Regions from separate parts of the Rhizobium sp. KDH_Rht_773_N genome, predicted to be linked through region 2. Evidence: riboswitches for the same ligand, from Rfam matches in the RefSeq annotation. Region 2 holds a riboswitch; the other holds the start of a gene.
The links. Region 2 has a riboswitch for FMN ahead of ribB (3,4-dihydroxy-2-butanone-4-phosphate synthase). Riboswitches for the same ligand answer to the same signal wherever they lie in the genome.
Positions count from the first base shown of each region.

Region 1: it holds a riboswitch for FMN, as region 2 does, so the genes downstream of both, ACU8HS_RS01910 (DMT family transporter) here and ribB (3,4-dihydroxy-2-butanone-4-phosphate synthase) in region 2, are expected to answer to the same signal.

Region 1 covers NZ_CM129525.1:361,725-371,309, forward strand. Annotated here, with positions in the region: gene ACU8HS_RS01905 (esterase-like activity of phytase family protein) at 1-1,012, opposite strand, end outside; gene ACU8HS_RS01910 (DMT family transporter) at 1,110-2,018, opposite strand; FMN riboswitch at 2,100-2,252, opposite strand; gene ACU8HS_RS01915 (HU family DNA-binding protein) at 2,373-2,648, opposite strand; gene lon (endopeptidase La) at 2,857-5,274, opposite strand; gene clpX (ATP-dependent Clp protease ATP-binding subunit ClpX) at 5,676-6,953, opposite strand; gene clpP (ATP-dependent Clp endopeptidase proteolytic subunit ClpP) at 7,258-7,887, opposite strand; gene ACU8HS_RS01935 (GGDEF domain-containing protein) at 8,270-9,523, shown strand.
Region 2 covers NZ_JBRFNB010000002.1:390,692-400,276, reverse strand. Annotated here, with positions in the region: gene ACU8HS_RS23785 (ABC transporter permease) at 1-204, shown strand, start outside; gene ACU8HS_RS23780 (ABC transporter ATP-binding protein) at 206-1,033, shown strand; gene ACU8HS_RS23775 (ABC transporter ATP-binding protein) at 1,033-1,770, shown strand; FMN riboswitch at 2,060-2,205, shown strand; gene ribB (3,4-dihydroxy-2-butanone-4-phosphate synthase) at 2,321-2,947, shown strand; gene ACU8HS_RS23765 (Gfo/Idh/MocA family protein) at 3,008-4,129, opposite strand; gene ACU8HS_RS23760 (ThuA domain-containing protein) at 4,141-4,926, opposite strand; gene ACU8HS_RS23755 (ABC transporter ATP-binding protein) at 5,001-6,029, opposite strand; gene ACU8HS_RS23750 (carbohydrate ABC transporter permease) at 6,042-6,872, opposite strand; gene ACU8HS_RS23745 (carbohydrate ABC transporter permease) at 6,872-7,858, opposite strand; gene ACU8HS_RS23740 (ABC transporter substrate-binding protein) at 7,944-9,209, opposite strand; gene ACU8HS_RS23735 (substrate-binding domain-containing protein) at 9,512-9,585, shown strand, end outside.

The sequences.
Region 1 (9,585 bases), on a different replicon from region 2:
GGCTTTCCGGATAGTGGCCGAGAGCGGCGACGGCGCGTTCGAAGGAGCCGCCGGATTCGAAGAGGACCTTGCCGGTCTTGTCGAAAATGGTGAAGCCGCGCGAACCGCCCTCGTAGTCGCCTTCGTTGGCGACGACGAGACGGTTGTCGTCCAGCCACTTGACGGCGTCGGGCTCGCGCAGGACGCCCTTCTTCTCGCCGGTGAACTTCAGGGCGCCGTCACGCTTGGTGTCGATGCCGGCAAGGTCGGTGCTGCCGGCTGTAAAGTGCGTCTTCACCGTGCCGGTGGCGCCGTCCAGAATGACGATCTCGTTGTTTTCCTGCAGCGTGAGCGCAATTTCGTTCTGGCTGTTGAAGGCAACGAATTCCGGTTCCGGATCTTCCGGGGCAACGCCTGCCAGGCCGGTCAGCGCGACATGCTTGATCGTGCCGCAATCGACGGTGCCGTCGGTCTTGACCTGGAAGACGACGAGGTCGCCTGCCGGCATCTGCGGAATCTTGCCGTCGTTGACCTCTTCGTCGCGCTCGTTTTCGATCGCGATGGTGCCGAGCGTCCGGTCCTTGTTGAGGGCGATCGAATCAGGCTGGCCGCCGAGATCGCAGGTCGCGTCGATCTTCTTCGTGGCGATATCGACGATGGCCAGACGGCCAGACGGCTTCTGCTTGCTTTCGCCGGTATTGACGGAGACCAGCGCCTTGCCGGCTGCCGTCGTGACCGAGGTCGGCTCGCCATCCATCATCAGCGCGCCGCCCGCCTTGGGGGCCTTGGCGTCGGTGATGTCGATGAAGCCGATCGCGCCGAGCGGGCTGTCGCTGTAGATCAGCGTGTTGCCGTCCTGCGAAGCGGTGATGATTTCGGCCGAGGTGGTCGAAAGCTTGTCCTTGTCGGCCGGCAGGTTGGTTGCGACCGGGAACGAGGCGATGCGGTTGAAAACAGGCTCGGCCGCTGCCGGGAAAGCAACGGATGCGAGAAGCACTGCAGCAAGCGCTGCCTTGCGCGAAAACGATGTCATTGAAAATCCCCCAATGTCGAAAAAATCGAACAGAGGGGTTTTGCGGGACTGCCATGACAGACACATGACAGTCCCGCAACTTTTCGTAGGGTTCGCGTCAGGCCGTTTCCCTTTCGCGGCGCATCTCGGTGCGCATGATGAAGAGCGAGGCGGCAAGAATGAGCGCAGCACCCAGCCACAGATAGCCGGCCGGCGCGTAACCGAAGAAAAGCCAGCCGGCGAGCACGTTCAAGGGCAGTTTCAGATCGTCGAAGGGCTGCACATAGGCAGCGTCGGCGCTGGCATAGGCGAGCGTCAGCAGATATTGGGCCACCACGGTCAGCAGGCCCGCCAGGAGGAAGAGCGCAAGTGTTCCGCCTGCCGGTATTGCAAAGCCCGCCGCAAGTGCAAGACCGCCATTGATCGGCGTCAGCAGCACCAGCAGCCAGACGGTGATCGTCTCCGGCTTTTCGATGCCGGTGAGGCTCTTGGTGATGAGCGAGGACGCGCCCCAGAGCAGGGCCGAGGCGACCGGCAGGAGCGCTGCCCAGGTGAAGCTGTCCGACCATGGCTGGAGGATGATCATCGCACCGGCAAAGCTGATGCTGGTCGCCGCCCAGCGGGCCGGGCCGACACGCTCGCCGAGGAACAGGCGCGCGCCGAGAATGATGAAGAAGGGCGAGGTCATGACAAGCGCGATGGCCTGCCAGATCGGCACGGAGGCGAGGCCGGAGACCCAGGCCTCGACGCCGAGCGCGGCAAAGGCGACGCGCACGAGATGCCGCCAGGGATAGCGGGTGCGCATGGCCGAAAGGCCGGCCTTGCGCAGGAAGGGCAAGGAAAAGAGGAAAGCGAAAGCATATTGCCAGAAGGCGGCTGACGCGGCCGGAAAGGCGAGCGTCATCGTCAACCATTGCGTGACGACGTTGAGAAGCGAGAAGGCAACGCCGCCCGCCACCATGAAAGCGGCACCGGCAAAAGCGCGCGAATGCGGCATTACGAGGGAATTCTGATTCATGTCTTCCATCCAGGACAGGGACCAAACATAAATCAGGACGCATGAGGCCACGGCACGCGGACGCGGCAGTCCCCTGCCCCGCGCGGCCATGCTCATTCTCTTTCATCCGGACTTTAACCGTCGGCTCCGGAATCGCACCGGATCTGCTGACCCTTCCGCGACCGAAGCTTCGGAAGGCGCTCGCGGGCTTGGGCCGAAACCCTTACCGCCGGTGGGGACTTTCACCCCGCCCTGAGAACATTGCCGTCGTAAGACAAAGTGCGGCGCGCGGCAAGCGGCGACAACAAAAAGGGGTCCGGCGCTGCCGAACCCCTCCAAATCCTGCGCGGCCGTTCTCGTTTACGGCCGGCGGACAATCTCGTATCAGCCGTTGACGGCGTCCTTCAGGCCCTTGCCGGGCGTGAACTTCGGCACGTTGCGGGCCGGAATGTCGACTTCGGCGCCGGTCGACGGGTTACGGCCCTTCGTGGCAGCGCGATGGGAAACCGTGAAGCTGCCGAAGCCAGCCAGGCGAACGTCGCCCTTGCTCTTCAGTTCAGCCTGTACAACGTCGAAAACTGCGTCGACGGCAGATGCTGCGTCAGACTTCGTCAGTCCAGCCTTTTCGGCTACTGCGGACACGAGTTCATTCTTGTTCATGTTTCCACCCCTTTCTAAATGGTATGAAACAACTCAATCTGTGAGCTAGGCGCAGAAATCGCTTTCATCAGGCCCGCCGGGAACCCAAAAACCCTGCAAATCAAGGAAAAGCAAGCGTCTACGTGAGGTTTTCACAAAAAAGGCCGGCGTTTGCGCCGGCCTTTCCACGCGTTTTGCAACATTTGGGCATAAATGAGGCGCCGACAGCTCAATGAGCTATGGTTGCGCCTGCTTCATCAAGCCCTTCGACCGTTGCGATGACAGGCGTATCAACCGTGCCATCCCATTCGATCGGCTCCGGACGACGGATCAGCGCATGCTTGATCACTTCGCCCATGCGGGAGACCGGAATGATCTCCATATTGTTCTTCACGTTGTCCGGAATCTCGGCCAGATCCTTCGCGTTCTCTTCCGGAATCAGCACCTTCTTGATGCCGCCGCGCAGTGCCGCGAGCAGCTTTTCCTTCAGGCCGCCGATCGGCAGGACGCGGCCGCGCAGGGTGATTTCACCCGTCATCGCCACATCCTTGCTGACCGGGATGCCGGTCATGATCGAGACGATCGCGGTTGCCATGGCGACGCCCGCTGAGGGACCATCCTTCGGCGTCGCGCCTTCCGGCAGATGCACGTGAATGTCGCTCTTGTCGAAGCGCGGCGGCTCGATGCCGAAATCGACGGCGCGCGAGCGGACGTAAGAGGCCGCCGCCGAAATCGATTCCTTCATCACTTCCTTCAGGTTGCCGGTGACGGTCATGCGGCCCTTGCCGGGCATCATGACGCCTTCGATCGTCAGCAGCTCACCGCCGACTTCCGTCCAGGCGAGACCCGTGACCACGCCGACCTGATCCTCGCGCTCGGCTTCGCCGTGGCGGAAGCGCGGAACGCCCAGATAGTCGTGGATGTTCTCGGCCGTGACATGAACCGACTTCGTCTTGCCCTTGATGATCTCGGTGACCGCCTTGCGGGCAAGCTTCATCAGCTCGCGTTCGAAGCTGCGCACGCCGGCTTCACGGGTGTACTGCTGGATGACCGCCATCAGGGCGCCGTCGCTGACCGAGAATTCGCTCGGCTGCAGCGCATGTTCCTTGATGGCCTTCGGCAGCAGGTGCCGCTTGGCAATCTCGCGCTTTTCGTCTTCGGTGTAGCCGGCGATACGGATGATCTCCATGCGGTCCATCAGCGGAGCCGGGATGTTCAGCGTATTCGCCGTCGTGATGAACATCACGTCCGACAGGTCGTATTCGACTTCCAGGTAATGGTCCATGAAGGTCGAGTTCTGGGCCGGATCGAGCACCTCGAGCAGGGCCGAAGATGGATCGCCGCGATAGTCCTGGCCGAGCTTGTCGATTTCATCGAGCAGGAACAGCGGGTTGGACTTCTTCGCCTTCTTCATCGACTGGATGACCTTGCCGGGCATCGAGCCGATATAGGTGCGGCGATGACCGCGGATTTCAGCTTCGTCACGGACGCCGCCGAGAGCCATGCGGACATATTCACGGCCGGTCGCCTTGGCGATCGACTGAGCGAGAGAGGTCTTGCCGACGCCCGGAGGGCCGACGAGGCACAGGATCGGGCCTTTGATCTTGGTGGCGCGGGCCTGAACCGCCAGATACTCGACGATGCGCTCCTTGACCTTGTCGAGACCGAAATGATCGGCTTCGAGGATCTTCTCGGCATTGTTGAGATCGGCCTTGATCTTCGACTTCTTGCCCCAGGGGATACCGAGCAGCCAGTCCAGATAGTTGCGAACGACGGTGGCTTCGGCCGACATCGGGCTCATCTGGCGCAGCTTCTTCAGTTCCGCGTCGGCCTTTTCACGGGCTTCCTTGGACAGCTTGGTCTTGGCGATGCGCTCTTCCAGTTCGCTCATCTCGTCGCGGCCTTCCTCGCCGTCGCCGAGTTCCTTCTGGATCGCCTTCATCTGCTCATTCAGGTAGTATTCGCGCTGGGTCTTCTCCATCTGGCGCTTGACGCGCGAGCGGATGCGCTTTTCGACCTGCAGGACCGAGATCTCGCCTTCCATGAAGCCGAGCGCCTTTTCGAGGCGGGCCTTGACGCTGGTGGTTTCCAGCATCTCCTGCTTCTCGGTGATCTTGATCGACAGGTGCGAGGCGACCGTATCGGCGAGCTTGGAATAATCGTCGATCTGGCTGGCCGCGCCGACGACCTCGGGCGAGATCTTCTTGTTGAGCTTCACGTAGCTTTCGAATTCCGACACGACGGAACGCGACAGCGCTTCCAGCTCGACCGGATCGTCATGCGGCTCTTCGAGCACATGGCCGAGGGCTTCGTAGAAATCTTCGCGGCTCGTATAGGTATCGATCTCGGCGCGGGCGCGGCCTTCGACCAGAACCTTGACGGTGCCGTCAGGCAGTTTCAGGAGCTGCAGCACGTTGGCGACCGTACCGACGCGGTGGATCGCGGACGGGTCCGGATCGTCGTCGCTGGCGTTGATCTGGGTAACGAGCATGATCTGCTTGTCGGAACCCATGACCTCTTCGAGCGCACGGATCGACTTTTCCCGCCCGACGAACAGCGGCACGATCATATGGGGGAAAACCACGATGTCGCGCAGGGGAAGAACAGGATAGGCGGTGCTGCTCGCTACAGACGTTTTCTTCGTCATTTTTATTCCTTTCCATCGTCCCGTTACCGGGCTCTTTGGCGCGGCCGCTTGGGACCGGCCGGCACTCTACTTGCTGTTACAAGTGGAGGTTCTGACTACGCTTTTCAAGCCACGTTAACGCCCGCGTTCCACGGATGTGACAGCTTTATTACAATGGAACACCAACACAATGAAGCGCCAGACTGGAGCGACGCTTACCATTTCCGAACCGCCTAAAATAACAACGCCAGCAACACGCTACGGAATCACGGCATCATTGCCAAGGGTCGTCGTTTGCGCAATATCGGCCAGGGCTGTTTTCAACCTTGCCCGCAACTATTATCAGCGCCGGGTACCAGATTTCAAATAGAAAGGGGCCCGCGCAAGGCAAGCCCCTTAAAATTACGGTCCCCGAGCACAGGTCAGGCCGAAACGTTTGCCTTCTCGTCCTGGCGGTCGGCATAGATATAGAGCGGACGGGCCGAGCCGCGCGCGACCTCTTCGGAGATGACGACCTCGCGAACGCCTTCCAGCGCCGGCAGTTCGAACATCGTGTCGAGCAGAATCTTTTCCATGATCGAACGCAGGCCGCGCGCGCCGGTCTTGCGGATGATCGCCTTGCGAGCGATTTCGCGCAGCGCGTCCTCGTGGAAGGTCAGTTCAACGTCTTCCATCTCGAACAGGCGCTGGTACTGCTTGATCAGCGCGTTCTTCGGCTCGGACAGGATCTGGATCAGCGCGTCCTCATCGAGGTCTTCCAACGTTGCCAGAACCGGCAGACGGCCGATGAATTCCGGGATGAGGCCGAACTTGACCAGGTCTTCCGGCTCCAGTTCGCGCAGCACTTCGCCGACGCGGCGGTCGTCCGGTGCCTTGACGGTCGCGCCGAAGCCGATCGAGGTTTTCTCGCCGCGGGCGGAGATGATCTTGTCGAGGCCGGCAAAGGCGCCGCCGCAGATGAACAGGATGTTCGTCGTGTCGACCTGCAGGAATTCCTGCTGCGGATGCTTGCGGCCGCCCTGCGGCGGTACCGAGGCAACCGTGCCTTCCATGATCTTCAGAAGCGCCTGCTGCACGCCCTCGCCCGATACGTCGCGGGTGATGGACGGGTTGTCGGACTTGCGGGAGATCTTGTCGACTTCGTCGATGTAGACGATGCCGCGCTGGGCGCGCTCGACATTGTAATCGGCAGCCTGCAAGAGCTTCAGGATGATGTTTTCGACGTCTTCGCCGACATAGCCGGCCTCCGTCAGCGTGGTCGCGTCGGCCATCGTGAAGGGGACGTCGATGATGCGGGCGAGCGTCTGGGCAAGGTATGTCTTGCCGCAGCCGGTCGGGCCGACCAGCATGATGTTCGACTTCGCCAGTTCGACATCGCCGTTCTTGGAGGCGTGGGCGAGACGCTTGTAGTGGTTGTGAACGGCGACCGACAGGATCTTCTTCGCCTGGCGCTGGCCGATGACATATTCGTCGAGGACCTTGATGATGTCCTGGGGCGTGGGAACGCCATCACGGGACTTGACCATCGAGGACTTGTTCTCCTCGCGGATGATGTCCATGCACAACTCGACGCATTCATCGCAGATAAATACGGTAGGTCCGGCAATAAGCTTCCGGACTTCATGCTGGCTCTTTCCGCAGAAAGAACAATAAAGAGTGTTCTTACTGTCGCCGCCGTTGCTGCCGCTGACCTTGCTCATATCACTTTCCTTCCAGCACGCCGCATTTCGAACGCGAAATCGCGGTCCACTCAATCAGCTCCCTGACGGCGCTCCCTACCCGGAGTTTCTGCCGACAAAGGCTTCAGGGGGTACGAACCGGCCCAATCAATCATGTCGGGATACCGGCGGCAACGAATTCCCCTTCGAATGCCGAATGCTATGTCACAAAAATTCAACATAGCATTAATAGTTACTATTAGCGTCTCCGCCGCCAGATGAAACCCCTTGTTCAATCACAAATGGGATAGAACTGTGGCGGCGAAAACACCATCCCTATTAATTACTAGGCCTGATCGCCTTCGATTTCGATGCGCGAGGTCAGGACCTTGTCGATGACGCCCCAGGTCTGAGCCTCGTCCGCATCCATGAAATGGTCGCGGTCGAGGGTCTTTTCGACTTCCTCATAGGTGCGGCCCGTGTGCTTGACATAGACCTCGTTGAGGCGGCGCTTCATCTTCAGGATGTCGCGGGCGTGACGTTCGATGTCCGAAGCCTGGCCCTGGAAACCGCCCGAAGGCTGGTGGACCATGATGCGGGAATTCGGCGTGGCGAAACGCATGTCCTTGTGACCGGCAGCCAGAAGCAGCGAGCCCATGGAAGCGGCCTGGCCGATGCACAGCGTCGAGACGGCCGGCTTGATGAACTGCATCGTGTCGTAGATCGCCATGCCGGCGGTGACGACGCCGCCCGGCGAATTGATGTAGAGGGCGATTTCCTTCTTCGGGTTTTCGGCCTCGAGGAAGAGAAGCTGGGCGCAGACGAGCGTCGCCATGTGATCCTCGACAGGCCCCGTCAGGAAGATGATGCGTTCCTTGAGCAGGCGGGAATAGATGTCGTAGGAGCGTTCACCGCGATTGGTCTGTTCCACAACCATCGGCACGAGTGCCATAGCGGTATCGACTGGGTTTCTCATGTGCGTCCTTTTAACGTCTTTCCGGCGAATGCCGGGAATCAAAGAAAAATGCCTTGTCCCTACATAGAGTGTCGGAGCCCCCCTCTTCAAGACACGCATAAGGATAACGTTAAGAAGCGGGCGCGACATATGGCTTTGGCATTTCCCTATCCCGTTTCTCCCAAACGCCTGTTAACGGCGAGGCCGCAGCTTTGTCCCTCACAGTTTTTCTCTGTGACAGGATGAAGGAAGACTTACCGCGCCTGCCCGACCTCACGCGCATTTACCGGTCGGAAAGCTTACCGCCAGATATCGCCAAAATCGCCGGCCGCCGATGCCGGCCATTAATCAAACGGCGAGCTTCTTCGGCAAGGATGCGACCACTATTCAAGGGGTTGCCGCCGTGTTCAATGTCACTACAGGTCTGTCCATCTGGTGTTCCGAAGCGTTGACGCTCGCCCTGGTTCTGTTCGTGGCCTGGCGCCATGACCGGAAGGGTGTCGCCTACCTTTATTGGGGGCTCGGCTTCCTGTTCAGCGGCATCGGCTTTGCGCTGGTTGCGGCGCGCGGCGAGATCCCCAACCTGCTCTCCATCGAGACCGGCAACGCCGTCGCGCTGCTCGGCCAGAGCGCCTGGGCCGCCGGCTTCCTGGCGCTCGACCGCAAGAAGCTGGAATGGTGGGCGCTGCTGCCGCCGGCGATCTGGCTCTCGGGCATCTTCCTGCCCTGGATCAACGCGGACTATGCCAATCGTGTCATTCTCTACAATCTCGCCTCGGCGACCGGCGCCACCGCGCTTGCCATGGCGGTCGCCGTCGGCGACATCCGCCGCGAGCGTACCCGCATCAAGCTGATGGCGATCTTCGTGCTGCAGGCCTTCCTCTGCTTCGGCGTGGCGGTGACGATGGCGCTGGTGATGCCTTCGGACACCGAAGCGACGAATTTCAGCGGCGCGGCCGCCATGGCGAGCGCTTTCCTGCTCACCATCGCCTTCGCGCTCACCTGCCGTCTCATCATGGAACGGTCGGAACGTCACCTGCGCCTGCTGACGCTGACGGATTCGCTGACCGGCGTGCTGAACCGGCGCGGCCTGCTCGGCTATTTCGACAATATCCGGGAAAAGGCGCATGACGCGCAGCATCAGGTGGCCGTCATCCTCTTCGACCTCGACCATTTCAAGCGCGTCAACGACCGCTTCGGCCATCAGTCCGGCGACGCCGTGCTCATCGCCTTCGCCCGTCTTGCCCGCCAGTATATCCCCAACAGCATTTTCGGCCGCATGGGCGGCGAGGAATTCGCGGCCTTCGTGACCGTGCGCGACCAGACGGAAGCGGAAGCGCTGGCGGAATCGATCCGCGCCGAATTCTGCCGCCTGCCGGTCAGCACCGGCGAGGCGCTGATCCCTGCCACCGTCAGCGTCGGCATCGCGCTGTCTTCGGCGGTCGAGGCCAATATCGACCGGCTGATGTCGGCCGCCGACCGGGCGCTCTATTCGGCAAAAGCCGCCGGCCGCAACTGCACGGTCGTCTTCGGCGAAGAGGAGACAGCAGCCCCCGCGCCGGGCGAGCCCAATTCCCATGCCGGCGAACTCGTGCCGACCATCGACGATCAGGTGGAAGCCCTGCGCCGCATGGGCGTGCTTTCCCGCGCGGGCTAGAGAGCCGCGCGTCCATCCGGACGTACAAAGGACCCATCTTTTCGAGGCAGGGCAAATCCGCT
Region 2 (9,585 bases):
GCCTCGCTGGGCTTCCTGGGATTGGGCGCGCAACCGCCGGCGCCCGAATGGGGCGCGATGATATCGAGCGGGCGCAAGTTCATGCTTGATTATTGGTGGGTTGCCGTGATGCCGGGTGTTGCCATTCTCGTCACCAGCCTTGCCTTCAACGTCGCGGGCGACGCGCTTCGCGACATTCTGGATCCCCGTCATGCCAGGTCCTGATATGAAGCCAGTCCTCTGCGTCGAAGACCTCAATGTGACCTTCGGCAAGAATGCCGTGCCGGCCGTCTCCCATGTCAGCTTCGAGATCGGGCGCGAGCGCGTCGGCATCGTCGGCGAGTCCGGCTCGGGAAAATCGACGACCGGTCGGGCAATCATGCGTCTTCTGTCGGCAGGCGCCACCGTCTCGGCAAGGCGCCTCGACCTCGACGGCAGTCCGCTTCTGTCGCTGTCCGAGAGGCAGATGGGAAAGATGCGCGGCAAGGATATTGCGCTCATCATGCAAGACCCCCGCTATTCGCTCAATCCCGTGCTGACAGTCGGCAAGCAGGTCGCCGAAGCGGCCCGCCTGCATCTCGGCCTGCGCGGCGCGGCGGCCAGTGCAGCGGCCAAAACGATGCTCGAACGGGTCCGCATCCGCGACGCCGAGCGCGTGATGGCACAATATCCGCATCAGATATCCGGCGGCATGGGCCAGCGCGTCATGATTGCGATGATGCTGCTTGCCAAGCCGAAGCTCGTCATCGCCGACGAGCCGACCTCGGCGCTCGATGTCAGCGTGCGCAAGGACGTGCTGACGCTCTTGGACGAACTCGTCCGGGAGAACGATTCCGGCCTGCTGCTGATCAGTCACGATATCCGGATGGTCTCCGCCTTCTGCGAGCGGATCATCGTCATGTATGCGGGGCGTATCGTCGAGACGCTGACGCGGCTGGAGGATGCGAGCCATCCCTATACGAAGGGGCTGATCGCCGCGATGCCCGATCCGCGCCATCCCGTCCGGCGGCTTGCGGTTCTCGACCGCTCGAAGATCGACCTGGAGAGAGCATGATGATCGACGTCCGCGACCTCAACGTCACATTCACGTCCGGCAAACAGCAGAACCATGTCGTCAGGGACATCGGCTTCAGCGTCGCGCGCGGGGAAACGCTGGGTATTGTCGGCGAGTCGGGCTGCGGCAAGTCCACCGTCCTGCGATGCCTGTCAGGCATGGAAAAGGGATGGTCGGGGGAGATTTCCCTCGCCGGCCGCAGCGTTGGCAAGTCCCGCAGCCTCGACGACCTCAAATGTGCGCAGATGGTCTTCCAGGACCCTTACGGATCGCTGCATCCGCGCCACCGGATCGGCACTGCCCTTGCCGAGCCCTTGCGGGCGATGGGCAGGCAGGAAATCTGGCAGACCGTCGAACGCTCCCTGCGCCAGGTCGGCCTGCCGGCCGCATTTGCGAACCGGTTCCCGCACGAACTTTCCGGCGGCCAGCGCCAGCGTGTCGCGATCGCACGGGCGCTGATCCTCTCGCCGCCGATCCTGCTTCTCGACGAGCCGACTTCGGCGCTCGACGTGTCGATCCAGGCGGAAATCCTGAACCTGCTCGCGGACCAGCGCGAGGAGATGGGGCTGACCTATGTGCTTGTCAGCCATGATCTCGCGGTGATCGCCCATATGTGCGATCGCGTGCTGATCATGAAGGATGGCCGGTTCATCGACGAACTCTCGAAGCAGGATCTGCAGGACGGGAAAACGCATGACGAATATGCGCGCGAACTGTTCGAAGCGACCTTCATCTGAACCGGCGGCTGGCACCGCTGGGCATACCGCCTCACGATGACAGGCGATGATTGCTCGCACCGCTCTACGCAACGAACATCCCTATGGGTCATCGATCGGGCGCCTGATCTCGCTGTAGCTACTGGCCGGCGCGATGACGCCGGTGCCCACGATGTCCCCGGCTTCGGCCCGATCATGCCATGATGCTGTTCGACAAAAGGGAACGGTGCTTTCACTCCTGCGAGCCAATTCCCGCGGGATGATCCGCACCCAACCTCTTGCAGGACAAGGGCTTCATCATCTATCTAACGAATGTTCTCAGGGCGGGGTGCAATTCCCCACCGGCGGTATCGAGGCAACTCGGAGCCCGCGAGCGCCTTCGCGAAAAGCGAAGGGTCAGCAGATCCGGTGAGATGCCGGAGCCGACGGTCACAGTCCGGATGGAAGAGAGCAACGCAGAGGGCGCCGCGCGGCACGCGGCGTTTCGCATGCTTGTTCGCCCAAGGGAAAATGGTGGCTTTCTACAGCCATGAATGCCGCTCACGCGGCTAACCCTTGAAAGGCAGAGAAGATGGCAATTTCCAAAATCGAAGACGCAATCGCCGCGATTGCGCGAGGCGAGATCGTGGTCGTCGTCGATGATCGCGACCGGGAAAACGAGGGCGACCTCGTCATCGCATCCGAGGCGATCACCCCGCAGGCGATCGCCTTCATGATGAATTATGCCCGTGGCCTCATCTGTGTGGCCATGGAAGGCGAGCGGCTGGACGAACTGCAGATCCCGCAGATGGTGCCCAACAATACCGAACTGTTGCGAACCGCCTTCACCGTGTCGGTTGATTATATTCCCGAAACGACGACCGGCATTTCCGCGGCCGACCGCGCCGCGACGGTTCGTGCGCTCATCGGCGAGAATTCCCGCCCCGAGGATTTTGCGCGGCCGGGCCATATTTTTCCGCTGCGCGCGCATCCGAACGGCGTGCTTTCGCGCCCCGGCCATACCGAGGCGGCCGTGGATCTCGCACGGCTTGCCGGTCTGTCGCCGTCGGGCGTCATCTGCGAAGTCGCCAATGATGACGGCACGATGGCGCGCCTGCCCGAACTCGAGCAGTTTGCCGAACGGCACGGCCTCCACCTGATCACGATCGAGGATCTCATTGCCTATCGCGGCCCGGGCGTACCCGTTAAGGCTGCCTAAGTTGCCTGGATCATAGGCGCGAAGAAGGCCCGGTTGCGCGGGCCTTCCATATTGCCGCCGTCAGACGACGAGTGCGAGTGCCGGCCCCTGATCGTCGGCCCTGTTTTCCTGGGCGCTGCCCTCCGGGTTATCGGAGGCCAGCAGATTGAGCTCCCGGCGTTCTTTCTCCGACACGATCGCGAGATCGATGACCTTCTGCAGATTGGCGGCATGGCGGAAAGTGGGGTCGTCCTGCTTGCCGGTCCTGACCGCTTCGGCAAAGCGCTGGTAGTTGGTCGGCACGGCCGGCACGGCGATGTCGCGCCAGGTGGCGCTTTCGATGTCCTCGCCGAAACAGCCGCGAAGGTCCGAACCGTCGGGGCGGTGGTTGACTTCGAGACTGCCCTTCTCGCCGTAGATACGCAGCTTCAGCTCGTTGAGATGGCCGGTCGCCCAGCGCGTCGCGTGAATGACGCCGAGCGCGCCGTTGGCGAAATCCACCGACATGGTGAAACTGTCGTTGGCATCGAGCAGATATTCGCCGATCTGCCCGCCCGGCGCCTTGTTGAAGGTCTTCAGCCGCGCAAACACATGGTCGATATCGGTGGCCGCGCCATAGGCGGCGAAATCGAGAATGTGGATGCCGACATCGCCGAGCACGCCGTTCGAGCCGTGGCCGGTGGAAAGCCGCCATAGCCAGCGTGATTCCGTGCGCCAGTCGCCCCAGGCGCGCGAGACCAGCCAGCTCTGCAGGTAGGACGCTTCCACATGGCGGATCGTGCCAAGTTCGCCGGCCAGCACCATTTCGCGCGCCCGCTGCAGCGGTGCCACGTTGCGGTAGGTGAGGTTGACCATGTTGATGACGCCGGCCGCTTCCGCCGCTTCCGTCATCTCCAGCGCATGCGCATAGTTTTCCGCCAGCGGCTTTTCGCAGAAGACATGTTTGCCGGCCGCGATCAGCGCGAGGCTCGTCGCATGGTGGACACGGTCGGGCGTGACGTTTGTGGCGGCATCGAACTTGCCCCATGCGATCGCCTCGTCGAGCGTGGCGAAGCGTTTTTCGATGCTGAAATGATCGGCGAATTCATCGAGCCGGGTCCGATCCGTATCGACGGCGCCGACCACGTCCACGCCGTCGATGGCGAGGAAGTTGGCAACCTGGCTTTTCGCCATGACGCCTGTGCCGAGAACAAGTAGACGCATTGCTCTTCTCCTCAGCGGTAACCGGCTTCGCCGGCCTGGTGCAGTCTCGGGCCGCGTTCGACGATCGGCTCCAGGGCTTTTTCTACCGGCACATTTGGGGCGTCGGTAATGCTCTTCAATGCGCCCACCGGGTTATAGGCCCACTTCACCCCGTTGATCAGCACCTTCTGCACGTTGGCATCGTGATAGGTCGGATAGGTCTCGTGGCCGGGGCGGAAATAGAAGATATTGCCGGCACCACGCCGCCAGGTCAGGCCCGAGCGGAACACCTCGCCGCCCTGGAACCAGGAGATGAACACCGTCTCCAGGGGCTCCGGTACGGAAAACTGCTCGCCGTACATTTCCTCGTTTTCCAGCTCGAAATGCTCGCCGAGGCCGGCGGCGATCGGGTGGCGCTGGTTGATCGTCCACAGCCGCTCGCGCTCGCCCGCCTCGCGCCATTTCAGCGCGCAGGGCGTGCCCATCAGCCGTTTGAAGATCTTGGAGAAATGGCCCGAATGCAGCACCAGCAGGCCCATGCCCTCCCAGACCCGTTTGGCGACGCGCTCGACGACGACGTCGGAAACCGCGCCGTGGTCCTTGTGGCCCCACCAGGTCAGGACGTCGGTCTCGGCAAGCCGGGCTTCGGAAAGACCGTGCTCCGGCTCCTGCAGCGTGGCCGTGGTCGCCGAAATCGCCGGGTCGCCGTTCAGCGCCTTGGCAATGGTCGTGTGCATGCCCTCGGGATAGATCTCGCGGACGATGGCATTGGTATTCTCATGGATGTTCTCACCCCAGACGACGGTGCGAATAGGCAAATTTCTGCTCCTTCATGCGATTGGCGGACCCGAACCGGTGGGAGACGGTCGGGTCCTGTTTGTTTGGTGGCTGGTCAGGCTGCGCCCTTGAAGGGAACCCTTTCGAGGGCGCGTCCGGATTGGTCGAAACGGTGAACGCGATCTCCGACCGGCGACACGCCCAGCCGCTGGCCGGGCTGGTGGCTCGATACGCCGGTTTCGCGAACGACGAGCGGCTCGTCCGAGCCGATGTCGAGATAGACAAAACTATCCGAGCCAAGGATCTCCGAGTGGATAACGGTGCCGGTCCAGGCGGGTTCCCGATCTGCAAACTCGATATGTTCGGCCCGTACCCCGATCGTGTGGGCATTGTAGGGAGCCGCGAACGGCCCGGAGAGGAAATTCATCTTCGGCGAGCCGATGAAGCCGGCGACGAAGACGGAATTCGGGGTCTCGTAAAGTTCGATCGGCGTTCCGACCTGTTCGACGACGCCGTCGCGCAGCACGCAGATACGGTCGGCAAGCGTCATGGCCTCGACCTGATCATGGGTGACGTAGATCATCGTCGTGTCGTGCATGCTGCGGTGAAGCTTGGCGATCTCCAGGCGCGTGGCGACGCGCAGGGCCGCGTCCAGATTGGACAGGGGTTCGTCAAAGAGGAAGACCCTCGGGTCCCGAACGATGGCGCGCCCGATGGCGACGCGCTGGCGCTGGCCGCCCGAAAGCTGGCGCGGCAGGCGCTCCAGATAGGGCGAGAGCTGCAGCATGCCGGCCGCCTGCTCGACTCGCGCCTTGCATTCCTCCCTGGTGCGGCCGGAGAGCTTCATGCCGAAGGCCATGTTGTCGAAGACCGTCATATGCGGATAGAGCGCATAGGACTGGAAGACCATGGCGATGCCGCGCTTCGACGGGGAAAGACGATTGACGGGCTCGCCATCGAAGGAGAGCGTGCCTGAACTGATGTCCTCCAGCCCCGAGATCAGGCGCAGCAAGGTGGACTTGCCGCAACCGGACGGGCCGACGAAAACCATGAACTCGCCTCTGCGGATGTCCATTGTCACGCCCTTGATGACTTCGAACGCGCCGAAGCTCTTGCGGATATTGTCTAGTCTGATCTGTGCCATATCTCGCTTTCCTCAGCCTTTGACGCCGCCGGCGGTCAGCCCGGAAATGATCCGGCGTTGAAAAATAAGAACAAGGACGACGACGGGTACGGTGACGATGACCGATGCCGCCATGATGTTGCCCCAGGGGATCTCGAACTGGCTGCCGCCCGAGAGCAGGGCGATCGCCACCGGCACCGTCCGCTGAGCGTCCGACGAGGTGAACGTCAGGGCAAACAGGAATTCGTTCCAGGCCGTGATGAAGGCAAGCAGCCCGGTGGTGACAAGGGCCGGCCACATCAGCGGCATGAAGACTTTCGTGATGACGACCCAGGGTGATGCGCCGTCGACGATCGCAGCTTCCTCGATCTCGACCGGCAGATCCCGCATGAATGTGGTCAGCACCCAGACCGTGAAGGGCAGGGTGAAAATCATGTAGGAGAAGATCAGGGCGAACGGCGTGTTGAAGATGCCGATCCAGCGAATGAGTTCAAAGAGCCCTGCGAGCACCGCAATCTGCGGAAACATCGAAACCGAGAGGATGGTCAGCATCAGGAGCGCGCGACCCCGGAAATGCACGCGGGCAAGCGCGTAGGATGCGGTGACGGCAAGCAGCAGCGAAGCGGCAACCACGAGGCATGCGATGAACAGCGAATTGCCGAGGCTGCGGATGAAACTGCCTGTCGTCAACACGCCGCTATAATTTTCCAGCGAGATCGAGGTCGGCCAGTAGGTGACCTCGAAGAGAGCCGTGCCGGCTTTGAAGCTCGTGAGAATCGCGTAGTAGAAAGGGAAGACCGCGATGACGACGATGACCGCGACCAGAAGATAGAAGAGCGTATTCTTGGTGGCTGTAAGCAGCATCAGCGTTCGCCTCCGCCGAGATTGACGCGGCCGAGCCAGATGTAGAGCACGGTGACCGACGCGATGATGAGAAAGAGGACGGTAGAGGCGGTTGCGCCATAGGCGAACTTGTCGAAGTCGAAGAGGTTCTCGCGCGCCATGACCGACATGGTTTTGGTCTGGGCGTTGTTCGGCGTCAGCACGTAGATCAGGTCGAAGATGCGCATGGCATCGAGCATGCGGAAAATCACCGCGACCATGATGGCCGGGCGGATCAGCGGCAGGGTCAGACGCCAGAACACCTTGATGGGGTTGACGCCGTCGATCTTTGCGGCTTCGTAAATATCGGCTGGAACCATCTGCAGGGCGGCAAGGATCAGCAGCGCCATGAAGGGCGTCGTCTTCCAGACATCGACGATCAGAACGGCGATCATCGCGGTATTGGGATCTGCCGTCCACGCAATCTTCTGGCTGATGAGCCCGAGGCTCAGAAACATGTCGTTGAGGATGCCGAACTGGTCATTGAGCATCCAGGCCCACATTTTCGCCGAGACGATCGTCGGGATCGCCCAGGGAATAAGGATGGCGGCACGAACGATGCCGCGGCCGACGAATTGCGCGTTCAGTACAAGGGCAACGATAAGGCCGAGCGCGGTTTCGATCGTCACCGACAACAGCGTGAACTTCGCCGTGTTCCAGACCGCCCCCCACCATGCGGGATCGGCCAGCAATCCTCTGTAGATCGTGCGGCCGCTCTTCAGCGTGACCCAGGAGAGGTAATTGTCGAAACCGACGAACCGGGCATCGCCGAGGTTCGTCAGCGACGCATTGGTGAAGCTGAAATATATGGTGCGAAACAGCGGCCAGCCGGCAACGATGGCCAGGATCAGCAGGGTCGGAGCCAGGAAGATCCAGGCGGAACGGACGCGTTCCGAGCGCAGATCCGAAGAGATCGCTTTGGTGCGCGCGCCTGTGCTCAGATTTTGGGAAACTGCAACTTCACTCATGGAATATCCGCTTCATGAGACGATCGACGACGGCGTTATCGAAAGCGGCAGCCACGGTGGATTCCGCCGCTGCCGCTTCGATCTGTTACCAGCCGCTGCCTTGCAGCGTCGTCAGATCGGCTTCGAGAAGCTCAAGGTTTTCTTCGGCCGTACCGTTGCCGGAGAGCGTATTGTGGACGGCGGTCCAGAACTTGGCGGAAACTTCGTTATATTTGACCTTGGCAACCGCCGACGGGCGCGGCACGGCGTTTTCGAAGATCGGCTTCCAGTTCGGCATGAACGGCTGCGCGGCGGCAATGTCCTTGTCGTCGTAAAGCGCCGAGAGGGTCGGCAGGTTGGAAAGCTCGATGGCGCGCTGCTTCTGGCTGTCCTTCGACGTCAGGAACTTGACGAGTTCGATCGCCGCATCCGGGTTCTTCGAGTATTTCGAGACGGCGAGGTTCCAGCCGCCCAGCGTGGAGGAGGGCTTGTCGCCTTCTGCGGCAACGGGAAGCGTGGTCACGTCGAACTTGCCCTTGACCGGGCTGTCGGCGCCGTTGCCCAGCGCGTAGGCATAGGGCCAGTTGCGCATGAAGACGGCGTTGCCGGTCTGCCAGACGCCGCGGGATTCTTCTTCCTGATAGGCAAGCACGCCGCTCGGCGAAATCGTGCCGACCCAGCCCTTGGCGCGATTGAGCGCTGCCGCTGCCTTCTCGTTGTTGATCGAAATCGTGCCGTCGGTCTCGATGATCTGGCCGCCGCCCGAGGACTTGACCCATTCAAGCGCATCGCAGGTCAGGCCCTCATAGGCGTTGCCCTGGAAGACGTAGCCCCACAGGTCCTTCTGGCCGGCGGCGCGTTCCTTTTCCTGGATTTCCTTGGCGGTTGCCTCCATCTCGTCCCAGGTCTTCGGCGGCTGCTTGCCGTATTTCTCAAGCAGGTCCTTGCGGTAGAAGAGAGCCGGCGCGTCCGTATAGAGCGGCAACGCGACGAGGCGACCGTTGACGGTCTGGGAGGCGACGATTGCCGGGAAGAAGTCGCCAACGACATCCTTCGTGGCATCCTTCAGGTCGACGAACTGGTCGGCCAGCTGCGGCGCCCAGATGACGTCGGTCTGGTAGACATCGACATCCGTGTTGCCGGCTGCGAGCCACAGCCGGTACTGCGAAAACTGTTCCGTCGACGAGGACGGCATGGTCACGATCTTGACCTTGTTGCCGGTCGCCTTCTCGAAAACATCGAGCTGCTTGCGGAATAGCTCAAGGTTCTTGCCGGTGGAACTTGCCGATATGCTGATCTCGGCGGCGTAGGACGGTACGGTCGCGCCAATAAGCGCGGCCGCGACGGCGGCCGCTGTGAAACAAAACTTCATTTTCTCCTCCCAAAGGACCAAATTGAAATCGATTTGGCTGATGAAAAACTGTCAGAAGCTCCATACCATGTCAAGGGAGGGCTTCAGATGGGATCTGCGTCTGTGCGTAAGTAAGAAATATTGTTTAAAATCAATGTGCGTCGCGAATGTAAGCGGTTCTGTAACTGCGGATTTGCTTATCTTGGCCGGCGCCAAAATTGAAATCGATTTGAGAAAATATAGTCGACGGCTTAAAATGTGGAATTCGCGGCGCCGATGGTATAGATGCCCGGCAGCGCAGGCGATGAAAGTTATTTCGGTCAATGAAACTCAAGGAATTCGCAAAACAACTTGGACTGTCCCCGACGACCGTCAGTCGTGCGCTCAGCGGCTATCC